Linked DNA regions of Syntrophobacter fumaroxidans MPOB. The protein of the gene in region 2 binds, or shares a complex with, the protein of the main gene of each other region. Links are inferred from orthologs where the notes say so. Each region holds a gene or a part of one and is shown on either strand. Other genes may lie near its edges.

Region 1 (10,102 bases), 200 kb from region 2 along the record:
AGGTCATCCGGCCCGCCGGAAGATCCCCTCAGGATCCGCTAATCTCGAATCTCGTGCACTTCACGCCCGCGCAGCTTTGCGACCAGTTCCACGTTGCGGAGCCGGCGCAGACCCTCGAGCGTGGCCTTGACGACGTTATGAGGGTTCCTCGATCCGATGCACTTGGTCAAAATATTGTGAATGCCCGCCGCTTCCATGATGGCACGGACCGCGCCCCCTGCAATCACCCCCGTGCCCGCCGAGGCCGGCTTGAGCACCACCGAAGCGGCTCCAAAACGCCCGAGCACCTCATGCGGGATGGTGGCGTTGACCAGCGGCACTTCGAACATGGTGCGCTTGGCGGATTCCATGCCCTTGCGAATGGCTTCCGGCACTTCATTGGCCTTGCCAAGGCTGAACCCGACCCGGCCGTTGCCGTCACCGACGACCACTATGGCACTGAACGAGAAACGACGGCCACCTTTGACCACCTTGGCCACTCTGCTGATGTGGACCACTTTGTCTATCAGTTGCAGTTGGCTTGATTCCAAAGCTATCAATTGTCTGTCTCCTTATGAGCGGCACAAAGTCCCTAAAAGTCCAAGCCCGCCTGCCGGGCGGCGTCCGCCAGGGCCTGCACGCGGCCGTGATAAATGTAGCCGTTGCGATCGAAGACAACCTTTGTGATGCCTTTTTCCAGGGCCTTGCGTGCAATCAGCTCTCCAACTCGTTTGGCGGCTCCGACCTTCCCCTTCAAAGCTTCCATTTCCTTGTAATCGGGGGACAGGGTGCACGCGGACACGAGCGTGGAGCCGCGCGTGTCGTCCACGATCTGGGCGTAGATATGCTTATCGCTTCGGAAAACGGTGAGTCTCGGACGTTCGGGAGCTCCCTGGAGCTTCTTCCGGATCCTTTTCTTGCGCTTCAGGCGGGCCGTTTCCCGTGGGTTCGTCTTGTCAGCCATCTGTCTTTTCTCCCCTGTGCTTACTTCTTGGAGCCGGTCTTGCCGACCTTGCGGTGAATGTGCTCGCCCGCATAACGAATGCCCTTGCCTTTGTAAGGTTCGGCGGGGCGAAGAGCGCGAATGCGGGCGGCCGTCTGGCCGAGCAGCTCTTTATCGATTCCTTCGAGCCGAATGGTGTTGCGATCGACGGCGCCCTTGATGCCTTCCGGCAGGACGAACTGGATCGGGTGTGAATACCCGAGGCTCAGGTTCAGCACATTGTTCTGAGCGTCGGCACGGTAACCGGTCCCCTGGATTTCGAGAGAGATCACGAAACCCTCGCTGACACCGTGCACCATGTTGTTCACCAGTGCTCTCACCAATCCGTGAAGCGAACGAGACTTATTGGACTCGTCCTTGCGCCTGATCAAGACGGCACCCTGTTCCAGGTGGACCTCGACGTCGCCGGGCATCCGGCGGGCCAGGGTACCCTTTGGACCCTTGATCGTCAACAAAGGTTCATCCAGGGAAACATCGACTCCCTTGGGTATGGTGATGGGCAGTTTTCCCACGCGTGACATGCCGCTACTCCTTATGGTCCTGACTTTCCGTAATATTCGAGCTGCCGGCAACGGATTGCCGAATCATCTACCAGATCGAGCAGAGCAATTCACCGCCAATACCCTCTTTGCGCGCCTGGCGATCGGTCATGATCCCCTTGGATGTGGAGACAATGCCGATGCCCATGCCGTTCATGACGCGAGGTATCTCATCGTGTCCCACATAGACGCGGCACCCGGGCCTGCTCACGCGCTTTATGCCGGTGATCGCTCCCTCCCGGTGCTCACCGTACTTGATCTGGACCCGGATAATGCCCTGCTTGTCGTCTTTGATGAGCTTGAAATTCTTGATGTATCCCTCTTCCTTCAAAATGCGGGAGAGACTGGCTTTCATCCGCGATGCGGGGATATCCACCTTGTCGAACCGCGCCTTCTGTCCGTTCTTGATGCGGTTCAAAAAATCGGCGATCGGATCGGATACGGCCATAACAACAGACTCCTTTTCTTTCCCTTGCTCACCAGCTGGATTTCACCACACCGGGAAGTTCTCCCTTGAGTGCCATGCTTCGAAAACAAATGCGGCAAATGCCGAATTTGCGCAGGTAAGCCCTGGGTCTACCGCAAATCGGGCACCGGTTATACGTGCGGACCCCGAACTTGGGGGTGCGTTTCGCCTTCGCAATGAGAGACTTCTTAGCCAATGGTGCGTCCTCCTCTACTGTTTGAACGGCATGCCCATCAACGCCAGAAGCGTTCGCGCTTCGTCGTCGTTCTTTGCCGTCGTCACGATGGTGATGTTCATGCCTTTGATCTTATCGATCTTGTCGTAGTCGATTTCCGGGAAAATGATATGTTCCTTGATGCCGAGGGTGTAGTTCCCGCGGCCATCGAGGGCTCGCGAAGAAACTCCCCGGAAGTCACGAACGCGGGGCAGGGCGACATTCACCAGCTTATCGAAAAACTCGTACATCCGGTCCCCTCTCAGGGTAACCATGCAGCCGATGGGCATTCCCTTGCGAAGCTTGAACGCGGCGATGCTCTGACGGGCTCTCGTGATCACGGGCTTCTGACCGCTGATCATGCCGAGCTCCTCGGCCGCGGAGTCCAGTATCTTGATGTTCTGAATCGCATCGCCCAAACCCATGTTCAGGATGATCTTGCTCAACCTGGGTATCTGCATCGGGCTCTTGTACTTGAACTGTTCGGAAAGCTTGGGAGCTATCTCGTTCCGGTATGTTTCCCGCAGTCTTGCCATGTATTGCCTCCACTCCGGCCCTTGGTGAATGGACGTCCCGCTAGTCGATGACCTCGTTGCACTTCTTGCAGAAGCGCACCTTCTTGTTGTCATCGAGCACCTTATAGCCCACTCGGGTCGGATCCGTGCACTTCGCACAGATCAACATCAGGTTGGAAATGTGAATGGGACTTTCCTTTTCGAGGATCCCCCCCTGTCGGTTCTGTTGACTCGGCTTCATGTGTCGCTTGATCATGTTGAGCTTTTCGACGATCGCCCGGTCTTTCTTGTAAATCACGCGCAATACCTTGCCGCTTTTTCCCTTATCCTTGCCGGTGACGACCATGACCGTGTCGTTTTTCTTGATGCGATAGCTTTTCTGACCTTTCATTGGACAAGTCCCTTATGTTCTAGAGCACTTCCGGAGCCAGTGAGATGATCTTCATGAACTGCTTGGCCCGCAGTTCCCGGGCGACAGGCCCAAAGATGCGAGTGCCGATGGGTTCCTTAGCCTGATTGATGAGCACGGCGGAATTGTCATCAAACTTGATGTAGGAGCCGTCGGGGCGGCGCACTTCCTTCTGGGTGCGAACGACCACCGCCTTCAGGACATCGCCCTTCTTGACCTTGGCGTTGGGAATGGCTTCCTTGACGGAAACCACGATGATATCGCCAACCGAGGCGTACCGCTTCCTGGTTCCTCCCAGAACCTTGATGCAGTAAAGGCGTTTGGCGCCGGAATTGTCCGCGGCGTTCAGCTGCGTTTCCGCTTGAATCATGGTCTTACTCCGTTACTGGGCTGCCTGATCCGGAACGGCACGGGCAGCTCTGTTAGATGACCGCCTTGTCGAGAACCTGCACGACCACCCATCGCTTGTCCTTGCTGATCGGCCGGCTCTCTTCGATAATCACGCGGTCGCCCACCCGGCATGCATTCTGCGCGTCGTGGGCCTTGAACTTGTTCTGGCGACGGATAAACTTGTGATACTGAGGATGATGGATAAGCCGTTCCACAACAACCACCACGGTCTTGTCCATTTTGTTGCTCAGTACCCTGCCGACGCGCGTCTTTCTTCCGGACTTCTGCTCTTCCATACGTCTCTTCCTTATGCCGCCGTCTTCTGCTCGCGCTCGTGAAGAATCGTCAAGATTCGGGCGATGTCTTTCCGATTCTTGTTGATTTGAGCGGTGTTCTCCAACTGTCCCGTCACATGCTGAAAGTTGAGATTGAACAGCGCCTGTCGGATTTCCGCGAGCTTCTGGAGCAGCTCGTCATTCGTCATGTCTCGCAGCGCATTGGTTTTCATAGCACATCCTGCCTCGATACGAAGCGCGTTGGAATCGGAAGCTTGTGTGCGGCGAGGTTCAGAGCCTCACGCGCGATCGTTTCCGGAACGCCCTTGATCTCATAGAGTACCCTGCCGGGCTTGATGACCGCATGCCACCCTTCCGGAGACCCCTTGCCCTTGCCCATACGGGTTTCAGCAGGCTTCTTGGTGAACGGCTTGTCCGGGAAAAACCGGATCCAAACTTTGCCGCCACGCTTCACGTGACGCGTGATGGCAATACGCGCCGCCTCGATCTGCCTCGAGGTGATGTAGCCGCATTCGAGGGCCTTCAAGCCGAAGTCGCCGAAACTGAGCGTGCTTCCGCGGAAGGCCGTGCCCCTCATGCGACCCTTCTGTTGCTTTCGAAATTTCACTCTCTTGGGCGCTAACATCAGAATTTCTCCTGTCCGTTACCGACCGCCGACGCTCTCGTGAAAAAGGGCGGGTTCCCGCCCGCGCAGTGCCGCGCATCCGGATTCCGGCCGGTTCGAATCCAAGTTCAGCCTCAGGGCAACACTTCACCCTTGAATATCCAGACCTTCACACCGATCGCGCCGTAAGTGGTGCGCGCGATGGCGGTGCCGTAGTCGATGTCGGCTCTGAGCGTATGGAGAGGCACGCGTCCCTCGCGGTACCATTCCCGCCTGGCCATTTCCGCGCCTCCCAGTCGCCCGGCGGACGCGACGCGCACGCCTTTGGCGCCGAATTTCAACGCGGCGCTAACGGCCCGTTTCATCGCGCGGCGGAATGCCACGCGCCGGACCAGCTGCAAGGAGATGTTCTCGCCCACCAGGGTGGCATCGAGTTCGGGGCGGCGCACTTCCTGGATGTCGATAAGGATTTCGCGTTTGAATTTCCGTTCCAGGTCGCGGCGCAGGGTTTCGATTTCCGCCCCCTTCTTGCCGATCACGATGCCCGGACGCGCCGTGAAGATACGAATTTTCACCTTGTTGGCGGCCCGTTCGATCTCGACCTTCGCAATGCCGGCATGATAGAGCCGCGCTTTGATATAGTCGCGGATCTTCCGGTCTTCGTGGACCAGCTTCGCATAATCCTTGGTGGCGAACCACCGTGAATCCCAGGACTTCAGAATGCCCAGACGGAACCCGGTTGGATGTACCTTCTGTCCCAAACTCCACCTCCGCAGATCGCTCTCGGTTCTCCACGCCTTCAAATCTGAAAAACCGATGAATAATAATGATTGCATCCCTGGTGAACAACCCGCTCCGTCAAGGAACGGGCCCGACCGATATCGCTATTTCTCAGCCAGTATGATCGTAATGTGACTCGACCCCTTCAGGATCTTGGTCGCACGCCCCATCGCACGCGGCCGCCAGCGCTTGAGCTGCGGGCCTTTGTCGACGAAAATGGACTTGACGAAAAGGGTCTCCACGTCCATCGACTTGGTATTCTCGGCGTTGGCCACCGCCGAGCGCAACGTCTTGTTGATGAACCGGCCGCTTTTCTTGGGCGTGAACTTGAGGATAGTCAAGGCATCGCTGACCTTCTTCCCGCGAACCAGGTCCGCGACCAGGCGAGCCTTATGCGGCGAGACACGCAAGAACTTGCTCACGGCTCTGACTTCCATTATTTCTTCCCTTTCACCTTGGACTTCTTGTCACCGGCATGACCGTAGAAAGTCCTGGTAGGAGCGAATTCCCCCAGCTTGTGACCTACCATGTTCTCCGTAATGAAAACGGGGATGAACTTCTTGCCGTTGTGCACCGCCACCGTTATCCCCACAAACTCGGGCACGATGGTGGACCGCCTGGACCAGGTCTTGATGACTTTCCGATCGCCGGTCTCCTTGGCCTTGTAAATCTTTTCAAACAAATGGCCATCAACGAATGGCCCCTTCTTAAGAGAGCGAGGCACCTTTTTCTCCTTCTATCGCTTGACCTCCGGTCCACAACCCGCCGTTTTCATTTTTACACCCCCGCCCGCATCATCGGACCCCCGGCAACGCAGCCATCGTGCGGGGCCGCCGAGGAGCCGAGCCGGGCGGCTACTTCCTTCGATGGACGATGAGCTTGTCGCTGCGCTTGGACTTGCGCGTCCTGTAGCCCTTGGTGGGCACACCCCAGGGCGTGCAGGGATGCCGCCCGCCGGAGCTTCTTCCTTCGCCGCCGCCCATGGGATGATCGACCGGGTTCATGGCAACGCCGCGAACGTGAGGCCGCTTGCCGAGCCACCGCTTCCGGCCCGCCTTTCCCAGGGACAGGTTCTCGTGATCGATGTTGCCGACCTGACCCACCGTCGCTTTGCAGGAAATCGGCACCATACGCATTTCACTCGACGGAAGCCGCAAAATTGCGTGCGTGCCCTCCTTGGCGATCAACTGTATGCTGGACCCCGCCGAACGGGCCAGTTGCCCCCCCTTGCCGGGCTTGAGCTCCACGTTGTGGATGATGGTGCCCAGGGGCATGTTGGCCAACCGGAGGCAGTTGCCCGGCTTGATGTCGGCTTCGGCGCCGGTAAGAACGGTGTCGCCGACGGACAGGCCGACGGGTGCGATGATGTATCGCTTCTCACCGTCGGCGTATTTCAGCAGGGCGATGTGCGACGAACGGTTGGGATCGTATTCGATGCTCGCGACCGTTGCCGGGATGTTTTCCTTGTTGCGCTTGAAGTCGATGATGCGATAGCGGCGCTTATGTCCGCCGCCCCTGTGCCATGACGTCACGCGGCCGGAAGCGTTGCGGCCTCCCGACCGGCGCAGAGGCTCCAGCAGGCTCTTTTCCGGCTCAACGTTGCTCAATTCCTCAAAGGTGGCATATGTCTGGAACCGGCGGCCGGCCGATGTCGGATTTACTTTTCGAATGCCCATTGATCATCCCCTCTAACAGCCTGTTGCAACAGCTCCCGAACCCCCCTGTTCGTCATTTCCGCCACGGCCGGACCGGCGTTCCCCGGTCTTTCCGACCGACGGTCCCGGACGGTGGGCCTTCGGGGCAGGTCGTCCAACACGCTCCTAAGCCTATACACCTTCAAAGAATTCAACGCGCTGACCGGGCTTGATCGTGACCATAGCCTTTTTCCGGTCGGCTCGTTTCGTAAAGTAACGGCCGACGCGCTTCTTCTTCCCCCGGACATTCATCGTCGCCACATCCAGCACATCCACCTTGAAAATCTGCTCCACCGCCTCCTTGATCTCGATCTTGTTCGCCCGGCGGTCCACTTCGAAAAAGAGCTTGTTGTGCTCATCCTTCTCGGTGGTGCTCTTTTCAGTGACTAGAGGACGCTTGAGAATCCGGTACGATTTCTCATTCATGATCCTAGTGTCTCCTCTATTTTCCCGATCGTTTCCCGGGTCAAAAGCACGCTGCGATGATTGAGCAGATCGTACACATTCAAGCCCTCCGTCCTCAGAACCTTGACGTTGGGGATGTTCCGGGCCGATTTCTGCAGCTTCTCATCGGGTTGAGCGATCACAACGAGCGTCTTGCTGAGCTCGAAACGATCGAGGATGGCCGCGAAATCCCTGGTCTTGATCTGCTCGAGCTGGAGCTGGTCCAGAACCGTCAGCTCCCGGTCGATCAGTTTCTGACTCAACGCCATCTTGACGGCCAGGCGCCGGACCTTCTTGGGGATGCGCATTTCATAGTCCCGAGGCTGTGGCCCGTGAATGGTTCCCCCGCCGCGCCAGATGGGTGAACGGCTCGTGCCCGCGCGAGCCCTGCCGGTGCCTTTCTGGCGCCACGGTTTCTTGCCGCCCCCGGCAACGTCACTGCGCCCCTTGGTCTTGACGGTCCCGGCGCGGCGCTTCGCGAGCTGGTAGAGAACCACCTCGTGCAGGACGTGTGGTCTCAGCGGGACGGCGAAGACGGCGTCGCTGAGCTCAAGTTGCCCCACCACATCACGATTGGTATTGAAAATATCCACTGTTGGCATGACGATCCTCAAATTCTCCCGGAACGAACGACCCTTGGCTCTACTTGGCCCTGTTTGTCTTGCGGATGAGCACGATCCCGTTTTGCGAACCCGGGACGGCACCTTTGACGATCAGCAGATTCTCCTCGGGGCGCACGTCGATGATGCGCAGGTTCATGACGGTGGTGCGCTTGTTTCCCTTTTGCCCCGGCATCTTCTTGCCCTTGATCACTCGGCCGGGGAAGGTGGCGTTGCCCGTCGAGCCGGGTTCCCTGATGTTCTTGGAACCGTGGCCGGAAGGTCCGCGCTGAAATCCCCATCGCTTGATCGTGCCGGCGTAGCCCTTTCCCTTGGTCGTTCCGATAACGTCGATGCGCTCGCCGATTTCGAAAACGTCAGCGGCAAGGTCCTCCCCGACCTCGTGATCGGAAGCGTTCTCCATGCGGATTTCCCGCAGCACTTCGAAATACCCCTTGCCGACCTTGTCGAGATGCCCTTTCATGGGCTTGTTGACGTTCTTGGGCTTACGGCTTCCGAAACCGATCTGAAGGGCGGAATAGCCGTCCCTCTCGGGCGTCTTCACCTGAGTGACGGTACATGGTCCCGCCTGGATCAGCGTGATCGGGACAGCCGTCCCGTCCTCGGCGAAAATCTGGGACATTTGCAGCTTGCGTCCGACAATTGCTTTGATCATGGCAGATTGCTCTCTTTCGGATAAACACACCGCTCGAAGCTCTAGAGCTTGATTTCCACATCCACCCCGGCGGACAGATCCAACTTCATCAATGAATCGACCGTTTGTTGAGTCGGTTCCAGTATATCGATCAGACGTTTGTGGACGCGAATCTCGAATTGCTCCCGCGATTTCTTGTCGACGTGCGGGGACCTCAAAACCGTGTACCTGTGTATCTTCGTGGGAAGAGGAATGGGTCCGGCCACTCGCGCGCCCGTCTTCTTGGCGGTCATCACGATTTCACTCGTCGACTGGTCGAGCAATTTATGATCGTAAGCTTTCAAACGGATGCGAATTCTTTGATTCGTCATCATGATTTCTCTGTCCCCGTAACATTAAGACCGGCGCACCCTCAGGAACGACCGGCCGATATCCTTGGCAGATCACTCGATGATCTCGGTGATGACGCCTGCGCCGACGGTGCGACCGCCTTCACGGATGGCGAAGCGCAGTTCCTTTTCCAGAGCCACGGGCGTGATCAGGTGGACCTCGGTGCTGATGTTGTCTCCGGGCATGACCATCTCCACCCCCTCGGGCAGCGTCATGATCCCCGTGACGTCGGTGGTGCGGAAATAAAACTGCGGCCGGTAACCCGGGAAAAACGGCGTGTGCCGCCCGCCTTCCTCTTTTTTCAACACGTAGACCTCGGCCTTGAACTTCGTGTGCGGCGTGATGCTCCCCGGCTTGGCCACCACCTGCCCGCGCTCCACCTCGTCGCGCTTGGTGCCCCGCAGCAGCACCCCCACGTTGTCGCCCGCCTGCCCCTGGTCCAGGGTCTTGCGGAACATCTCCACACCCGTGCACACCGTCTTGAACGTCGGCCGGAAACCCACGATCTCCACATCCTCGCTCACCCGGATGACCCCGCGCTCCACACGCCCCGTCACCACCGTGCCGCGCCCGCTGATCGAAAACACATCCTCGATGGGCATCAAAAAGGGCTTGTCGATATCGCGCACCGGGTCCGGCACATACGCGTCGATGGCTTCCATCAACTCGAATATGCACTTGGTGTCCGGATGCTCGGGATCGTCGGCCTCCAGCGCCCGCAACGCCGAACCCTTGATGATGGGCACGTCGTCGCCCGGAAAACCGTACTTGCTCAGAAGCTCCCGCAACTCCAGCTCCACGAGCTCGATCAGCTCCGGATCATCCACCATGTCCACCTTGTTCAGAAACACCACGATGTAGGGAACCCCCACCTGACGCGACAGAAGAATATGCTCGCGGGTCTGCGGCATCGGACCGTCGTCGGCCGCCACCACCAGGATGGCTCCGTCCATCTGAGCGGCTCCGGTGATCATGTTCTTGATGTAATCCGCGTGCCCCGGGCAGTCCACGTGAGCGTAATGCCGCTTGTCCGTCTCGTATTCCACGTGCGCCGTGGCGATGGTGATGCCGCGCTCGCGCTCCTCGGGTGCCTTGTCAATCTGATCGAACGGCACGAATTCGGCC
Region 2 (7,087 bases):
GACCAGGTCGCGCGACTGGCGCGCGAGCACCGCCCCAAGCTGATCATTGCGGGAGCCAGCGCTTATCCGCGCATCATCGATTTTGCCCGCTTCGGGCAAATCGCCAAGGAAATCGCCGCGTACCTCATGGTCGACATGGCCCACATCGCAGGCCTCGTCTGCTCCGGTCTTCATCCCAGCCCGGTGCCGCACGCCGACTTCGTGACTTCCACCACGCACAAGACGCTCAGGGGACCCCGGGGAGGACTGATCCTTTCCCATTCGAATTACACCAGGCTTCTCGACAGCCAGATCTTTCCCGGTATCCAAGGCGGCCCGCTGATGCACGTTATTGCGGCCAAGGCCGTTGCCTTCCGCGAAGCACTCCAGCCCTCCTTCAAGGAATACCAGCAGCGGGTGGTGGCCGACGCCGCGGCCTTGGCGCAAGAGCTGAAGGCGCTGGGGTACCGGCTGGTTTCCGGGGGCACCGACAATCACTTGATGCTCGTCGACCTCACGCCTCAGGGCGTCACCGGCAGGGTCGCCGAAGAAACGTTGGACAAGGCCGGAATAACCGTGAACAAAAATTCCATCCCGTTCGATCAGCAGAAACCCCAGGTCACCAGCGGTATCCGCATCGGGACTCCGGCTCTGGCTACGAGGGGAATTTTGCCCCATCACATGAAAGCGGTGGCCGGATTCATGCACCGGGGTCTGAAATCGGCGGGAGACGAACCGGCTCTGGCGCGCCTCCGGGCCGAAGTTGCCGAGTTCTGTTCGGCGTTTCCCCTGTTTTCGTGACGCCCGCGCGACCATGGAGGCGGGTTGAGTCACGCTGAGGGCCGGGCGCGGCGCAACTACCGATCCCCATGCGCCGGATGCTGGATGGGAGCTCGCGACTCGTTTTGGTGCGACGGTTGATTCATACGGGCCGGGGCGAATCCGGCGTTTTCGTGGCCATCCGCATCCCGGCTTTCTTCGGAGCGACGCTCGGAGGCGGGTTGTTCCGCGCGCTCCCGGATTGAGGCGAGCATTTCAACATGAGCCGAAACGATTCCTCCGAGGACCGCTTCTTCATGAAACGGGCGTTGCGCCTGGCGGCAAAAGGCGCCGGCCGCACGAGTCCCAACCCCATGGTCGGGGCGGTCGTGGTGCGTGGAGAAACCACGGTCGCGGAAGGTTTCCATGAATTCGTCGGAGGACCCCATGCCGAAGTGAACGCACTGCGGCAGGCGGGCGACAAAGCAAGAGGCGCAACCTTGTACGTGACGCTCGAGCCGTGCAATCATCAAGGCAGGACGCCGCCGTGCACGCGGGCGGTTCTCGATTCCGGCGTCGCCACGGTCGTGATCGGCATGGAGGATCCCAACCCGGGAGTCCGGGGAGGCGGAGCTTCCTTTCTCAGGTCTCACGGTCTGCGGGTCCACGCGGGCATTCTCGAAAAGGAATGCCGCGCGCTCAATCAGCCCTTCATCAAGCATGTCACCACCGGCCTTCCCTACGTGACCCTCAAGGCCGCGGTCACCCTCGACGGAGCGATCGCCTCCTCCTCGGGCGATTCCAAATGGATCAGCAACGAGCGGTCCAGAAAGTTCGCACACCACCTGCGCTGCATTTCCGACGGGGTCCTGATCGGCATCGGGACGGCCCTCGCGGACGATCCCCTGCTTTCCGCAAGAATCAAGCGAAGACCCGCCTGCCGGCAGCCCGTGCGCATCGTCCTCGACTCCCGCTTGCGTTTGCCTCTGGAAAGCGCCCTGGTGCGCACCGCCGCGGAATTCCCCCTCATGGTGGTCTGCGGACGGGATGCTCCGCCCACGAGGGAAAAGGCTCTCGTGGATGCGGGCGCCGAGGTGATGCGCCTGTCTTCCGGCAAGGGAGGGATTCATCTCCCCGAACTGCTCAGGGCGCTCGGGTCGAAGGGACTCTGCAGCCTGCTGGTGGAGGGAGGCGCCACGGTGCTCGGCGCTTTTCTGGACAACGGCCTGGCGGATGATTTCCATTTTTTCTACGCCCCCAAGGTTCTGGGCGATCCGGCGGGAACTCCCATGGTCCGCGGCAGGGGCCGCGAACGCATGGCGGACGCCGTGCCCGTATTCGACGTGCGTGTCAGGCGTTTCGGAGAGGATGTCATGCTATCCGGAAGACTGACCGAACACCTTTACTGAATGGACCGGGAAGAGAGCACATGTTCACGGGACTCATCGAAGGAACGGGAATCCTGCTGCGTCTGGACCGTCACGGGGTTGATGCCGGGATGGTCATCAAGCCGCGGTATTCCATGGGCGGGCTTTCGCTGGGGGAGAGCATCGCCGTCGACGGGGCATGCCTGACGGTGGTCGCTTTTCAGGGAGAAACTTTCACGGCCGACGTCTCCGCCGAGACGCTGAGCCGCACCACGCTGGGGTCCAAACAGCCGGGCAGGCGATTGAACCTCGAGCGCGCCCTCCGCATGGGAGACCGGCTCGGCGGACATATCGTGAGCGGCCATGTGGACGGCATCGGCATTCTTCGGGATCGGGTCCGCGAAGGACGGTCCTGGCGGCTTTTCTTCGAGCTCCCCGAAGCGTTGTCCCGCTACGTCATCGCCAAGGGCTCCATTGCCGTGAACGGCATAAGCCTCACCGTGAACGGTTGCTCCCGGGGGCGGTTCGACGTGAACATCGTCCCTCACACGGCGGCCGAGACCACCATCGACGACATGCAAAAGGGTGATGAAGTGAACATCGAGACCGACCTCATCGGGAAATACGTCGAACGGATGCTCGGCGGTTGGTCCGAGAAGCTCGGCACGCCTGCCGACTCAAGCCGCATCGACGAAGATTTTCTCCGCCGGCACGGTTTCTTGTGATGCGAATGCGGTTCCATCCGGCTTGTCTCCCGCGGGCGGGCGCCATTCGGCCCCTACAGGGGCGGCTCCGGGCTGGGTATGGAGCCGGTCCGCTCGAAAGAACGCGAACATGCCGTTCTCAGGGTTGTGAAAGCATCCTGCTTTCAGGAACTTGAGAATGACAAAAGCGAATGTTATAAAGACTGTCCGGATGCATCCACATCGCGCTGAGCATCTGCATTTCTTCTCGAAAAGGAGCTCTCTAGATGCCTTGTTCAACCATCCCTGAAGCCTTGGAGGACATTCGTCAGGGCAAGATGGTCATCCTGGTGGACGACGAGGATCGCGAAAACGAGGGGGATCTGTGCATGGCTGCCGAAATGGTGACCCCTGAAGCGATCAATTTCATGGCCAAGTACGGACGCGGCCTGATCTGCCTTTCCCTTGTTCCTGAAATGGTCGACCGGTTGCGCCTGCCGATGATGGTCAGCCACAACCTGTCGCAGTTTCAGACGGCCTTCACCGTATCCATCGAAGCCAGGAAGGGCGTTACGACGGGAATCAGCGCCGCGGACCGCTGCCACACCATTCTCACGGCCATCGCCGACGACGTCAGGCCTGACGACATCGTCAGCCCCGGGCATGTTTTTCCTCTTCGGGCGAAAAAGGGGGGCGTGCTGGTACGGACCGGCCAAACGGAAGGTTCGGTGGATCTTGCGCGCCTGGCCGGGATGAGGCCGGCCGGCGTCATCTGCGAGGTCATGAAAGACGATGGGACCATGGCCCGCATGCCCGACCTCGAGGTCTTCGCTCGCGAGCATGACGTGAAGATCGTGACCGTTGCGGACGTGATCCGGTACCGGATGGCCAATGAGATTTTCGTTCACCGGGCGGCGGTCGCCAACCTGCCGACCTCTTTTGGCGGAGAATTCACGGTGATTGCCTACACGAACGAGATCGACGAGCATTGTCACCTCGCCCTGGTCAAAGGCGATCTCACCCCGCAGGACGAAGTCCTGGTGAGAGTCCATTCGGAGTGCCTCACGGGCGACGTGTTCGGTTCCCTTCGGTGCGACTGCGGCGGGCAGCTTCGGTCTGCCATGGGCCAGATCGCACGGGAAGGCAAGGGTGTCATCCTCTATATGCGCAACCATGAAGGACGAGGCATCGGCATCGTGAACAAGATCAAGGCCTATGCCCTCCAGGAAGACGGCTACGATACGGTGGAAGCGAACGTGGCGCTCGGCTTCGAGCCCGACTTGCGCGATTACGGCATAGGCGCCCAGATGCTCGTGGACCTGGGCATCAAGAAGATGCGCCTGATGACCAACAACCCGAAGAAGATCGTCGGATTGCAGGGATATGGGATCACGGTCACGGGGCGCGTCCCCCTGGAAATCCCGCCAAATGAAGAGAATATCAGGTACTTGACCACGAAGTGCGCGAAAATGGGGCACATCATGAGTTGCGTCACGCAAAAGGAAGAACCCGATGAAAATCTATGAAGGGAAATTGCTGGCTCAGGGGTTGAGGTTCGGAATCGTGGTGAGTCGCTTTAATGATTTCATCGGCGAACGGCTCCTCGGCGGCGCGCTCGACGCGCTCAAGAGAAGCGGCGCCGAAGAAAAAAACATCGACGTGTTCAAGGTGCCGGGTGCGTTCGAAATTCCCCTGGTTGCGAAGAAGGCGGCTTCGACCGGGCGCTACGACGCGGTGATCTGCCTGGGTGCGGTTATCCGAGGCGCGACCCCGCATTTCGACTACGTCGCCAATGAGGTCTCCAAAGGCATCGCGCACGCCGGACTCGAAGCAGGGGTGCCCATTTCCTTCGGGGTTTTGACCACGGACACCATCGAGCAGGCCATCGAACGGGCGGGCTCGAAATCAGGCAACAAGGGATGGGACGCGGCGGTCGCCGCCATCGAAATGGCGAACCTGATCAAGCAGATGTCTTGAAACGGGCCGGGTCCCTTCAGCGTAGCCTCCCGTCTTCATGGGCCGTTGCGCCCCATGGGCGGACGGATGGCCACGCATCCGAATTCCGACTGAACACGGGTGAAGTGTAAGAATGGGTCGACGCAGGCGTTCTCGAGAAATGGCACTGCAGGTGCTGTACCAGATGGAAATGGCCGTGCTGCCTCCGGAAGAGGCACTCGGTCTTTACTATCAACTGTTTGACGACGATGAAAAACACCGCGTACCCGCGGAGGTGCGACCCTTCGCCGAGGAAATCGTCCGGGGGGTCAGCCTGCACCGCGCCAGGATCGACGAAATGATCACGTCCGCGTCCGAACACTGGAGGCTGGCCCGCATGTCGCTGGTGGACCGGAACATCCTGAGGATTGCGGTCTTCGAGATGCTTTTCTGCTTCGATATCCCCCCCAAGGTTTCCATCAACGAAGCCATCGACTTGGGCAAGACTTTCGGCAGCCCGGATTCCGGGGCTTTCATCAACGGGATCCTCGACCATATCCTCCCCCTGTTGGAAGCCAACGGCCGCATCGACCGGCGCGATTCCGCCTGAATCGCCACCCGCCCGCACGGGCATGCCGGATCCGAAATCGCCACGCACGCGCCGTCGGCGCACAAAGGACCGTGCTTCATGCCACGGAACGGCCGCTTACGCAGACGACAACCGTCGCGGCTTTTATCCCCTGTCCGATCGTCACGGGTCGACATTGTCGCCAATGGTGTTGCCGACACACCGGGGGGCGGGCGCACGGGCAAGCGTCCTCTTCACCAACAGCGACCGTCTCCTCCCGAAGTCTCGCCCCATCCGGGCAAAACCATCAACCCCCGGCGACCAGCCGGGAAAAAAGGACGCCCACCGTTCCCGCCAGCCTTCGATCATGGGATGTCGAAAGTTTGACACATCCCCATCGCCGGAGTTCAACCCCCACTGAAAGCTGCCTCACGGATACCTGAGCGCAACGTGACCGCTCTTCGAATCCCTGCGGACATGCTCAACCCCCACCCAACGCCCGTCCGGGGCAGGCACCGTTCACAAGACGGTCCGGCCGATCGCTCTCATCATTCCAAATCGGCTCTGCATCTTGCAATTCGTCCCACTGGCATGCTTTCCGCGTCATTTCAATGACGGCAATCCCGACCATCCCTCCCCTCGAAGACGTCAATATTCTGACAGCGTCAATGCGTTGACACATCAGCAACCTGCTCGTGCATCGGGTCTTTCAAACATTAAACTGGAATGTCTGTATCCGAATTTTCTCAATTGCCTGTAATTGCATCCATAGGAATCCTTGTACCCTTTACGTACACAAGGACACCGGTCACCACGGTGCGCTCGGAACGGCATCCCTGTTTTCCGGCTGAACGTGCATCGAAGGGAAAAAACAGGTTTATTGTCAACTTTTAATGAATTTCTGGACATTATTTCTGCAAACTTGATCCATATTTCACACATATTGGCACACCTTGTGAATATCTATTCGGCAAACTCACTAAACATTTTTCATTGTTCTGGTTGTAAAAAAATGCGGCACGAGCGGAACGAGAGTACCCCGGCGGAGGCGGCGGGATGCCCGCTGCGGGGACAGGCAACATAGGGCGAGGGCGTCGGTTTTTCGGCACCTGACTTATTCACATAACAGAGCGCAAAACCAGGAAAGTATAGACACCGGCAGCGGTCTGCGGGACGACCGGAAGTTGGTTGTGCCGCCGATGTCGTCCGCGAGTCGGAGGGTGTTGTTCGCCTCAGGGCCCGGTGATTCGGGTCGGCAATCGCTTTCAAGGAAGAGATCGCCGGAGGGCCGATGCAGGGTCGGGGGGATTTGTCGCTTTCCACTCCGTTTGGAACGATGGGATGCAAAAGGTCAACGCGAAGCCACCAGTGAAGATCGGGATGCGCAGGGCGCTCAAAGCGGCATCGAAGAATGCGGCGTCCCAGGCTTCCTCCAAAGACCGTCGTTCCGTCCGGGCAATATCGGTGAGCAGTGGGAAGGGCGGCGTCGGGAAGAGCAGCGTCGTCGTCAACCTGGCGATCGCTTTCGACCGTCTGGGCCAGAGAGTGCTGATCATCGACGGCGACCTCGGCCTCGCCAACATTCATGTCCTCCTGGGCCTGAGTCCGCAGTACAGCATCAGGGATGTGCTGGAGGGAAGGAGGACCCTGGAGGAAGTATTGATCGCCGGTCCGGGCAAGATCAGGATCCTGCCCGCGATTTCGGGAAAGCGCACGCTCACTCGCTTCACCGACGAACAGAAGCTCATTTTCCTGGAAATGCTCGACGGTCTCGAGACAGAGATCGACGTTTTGTT

What was found.
Region 1: the proteins of nusB (region 2) and rpsJ are in contact, whole or in part, in a solved structure (PDB 3D3B), measured with the Escherichia coli proteins. The link is inferred for Syntrophobacter fumaroxidans MPOB from one-to-one orthologs.

The regions. Positions count from the first base shown.
Region 1 is NC_008554.1:1,915,884-1,925,985, reverse strand. The notes cover bases 7,305-10,102. They hold rpsJ (30S ribosomal protein S10), read right to left. Parts: upstream 8,959-10,102; coding sequence 8,650-8,958; downstream 7,305-8,649. Other genes in these bases: tuf (elongation factor Tu), read right to left, coding at 9,031-10,102; rplC (50S ribosomal protein L3), read right to left, coding at 7,976-8,608; rplD (50S ribosomal protein L4), read right to left, coding at 7,312-7,935; SFUM_RS08065 (50S ribosomal protein L23), read right to left, coding at 7,305-7,315. In the rest of the region: rpsE (30S ribosomal protein S5), read right to left, coding at 39-539; rplR (50S ribosomal protein L18), read right to left, coding at 572-943; rplF (50S ribosomal protein L6), read right to left, coding at 964-1,503; rpsH (30S ribosomal protein S8), read right to left, coding at 1,571-1,969; SFUM_RS22455 (type Z 30S ribosomal protein S14), read right to left, coding at 1,998-2,183; rplE (50S ribosomal protein L5), read right to left, coding at 2,198-2,737; rplX (50S ribosomal protein L24), read right to left, coding at 2,778-3,107; rplN (50S ribosomal protein L14), read right to left, coding at 3,127-3,495; rpsQ (30S ribosomal protein S17), read right to left, coding at 3,548-3,811; rpmC (50S ribosomal protein L29), read right to left, coding at 3,823-4,023; rplP (50S ribosomal protein L16), read right to left, coding at 4,020-4,436; rpsC (30S ribosomal protein S3), read right to left, coding at 4,550-5,176; rplV (50S ribosomal protein L22), read right to left, coding at 5,300-5,632; rpsS (30S ribosomal protein S19), read right to left, coding at 5,632-5,919; rplB (50S ribosomal protein L2), read right to left, coding at 6,050-6,871; more of SFUM_RS08065, read right to left, coding at 7,022-7,304. UniProt on the Escherichia coli protein: Involved in the binding of tRNA to the ribosomes. Part of the processive rRNA transcription and antitermination complex (rrnTAC). The complex forms an RNA-chaperone ring around the RNA exit tunnel of RNA polymerase (RNAP).
Region 2 is NC_008554.1:1,712,957-1,720,043, forward strand. The notes cover bases 3,847-6,605. They hold nusB (transcription antitermination factor NusB), read left to right. Parts: upstream 3,847-4,877; coding sequence 4,878-5,333; downstream 5,334-6,605. Other genes in these bases: SFUM_RS07175 (bifunctional 3,4-dihydroxy-2-butanone-4-phosphate synthase/GTP cyclohydrolase II), read left to right, coding at 3,847-4,314; ribH (6,7-dimethyl-8-ribityllumazine synthase), read left to right, coding at 4,301-4,765. Outside these bases: glyA (serine hydroxymethyltransferase), read left to right, coding at 1-780; bifunctional diaminohydroxyphosphoribosylaminopyrimidine deaminase/5-amino-6-(5-phosphoribosylamino)uracil reductase RibD, read left to right, coding at 1,020-2,147; SFUM_RS07170 (riboflavin synthase), read left to right, coding at 2,168-2,830; more of SFUM_RS07175, read left to right, coding at 3,076-3,846; SFUM_RS07190 (MinD/ParA family protein), read left to right, coding at 6,633-7,087. UniProt on the Escherichia coli protein: Part of the processive rRNA transcription and antitermination complex (rrnTAC). The complex forms an RNA-chaperone ring around the RNA exit tunnel of RNA polymerase (RNAP).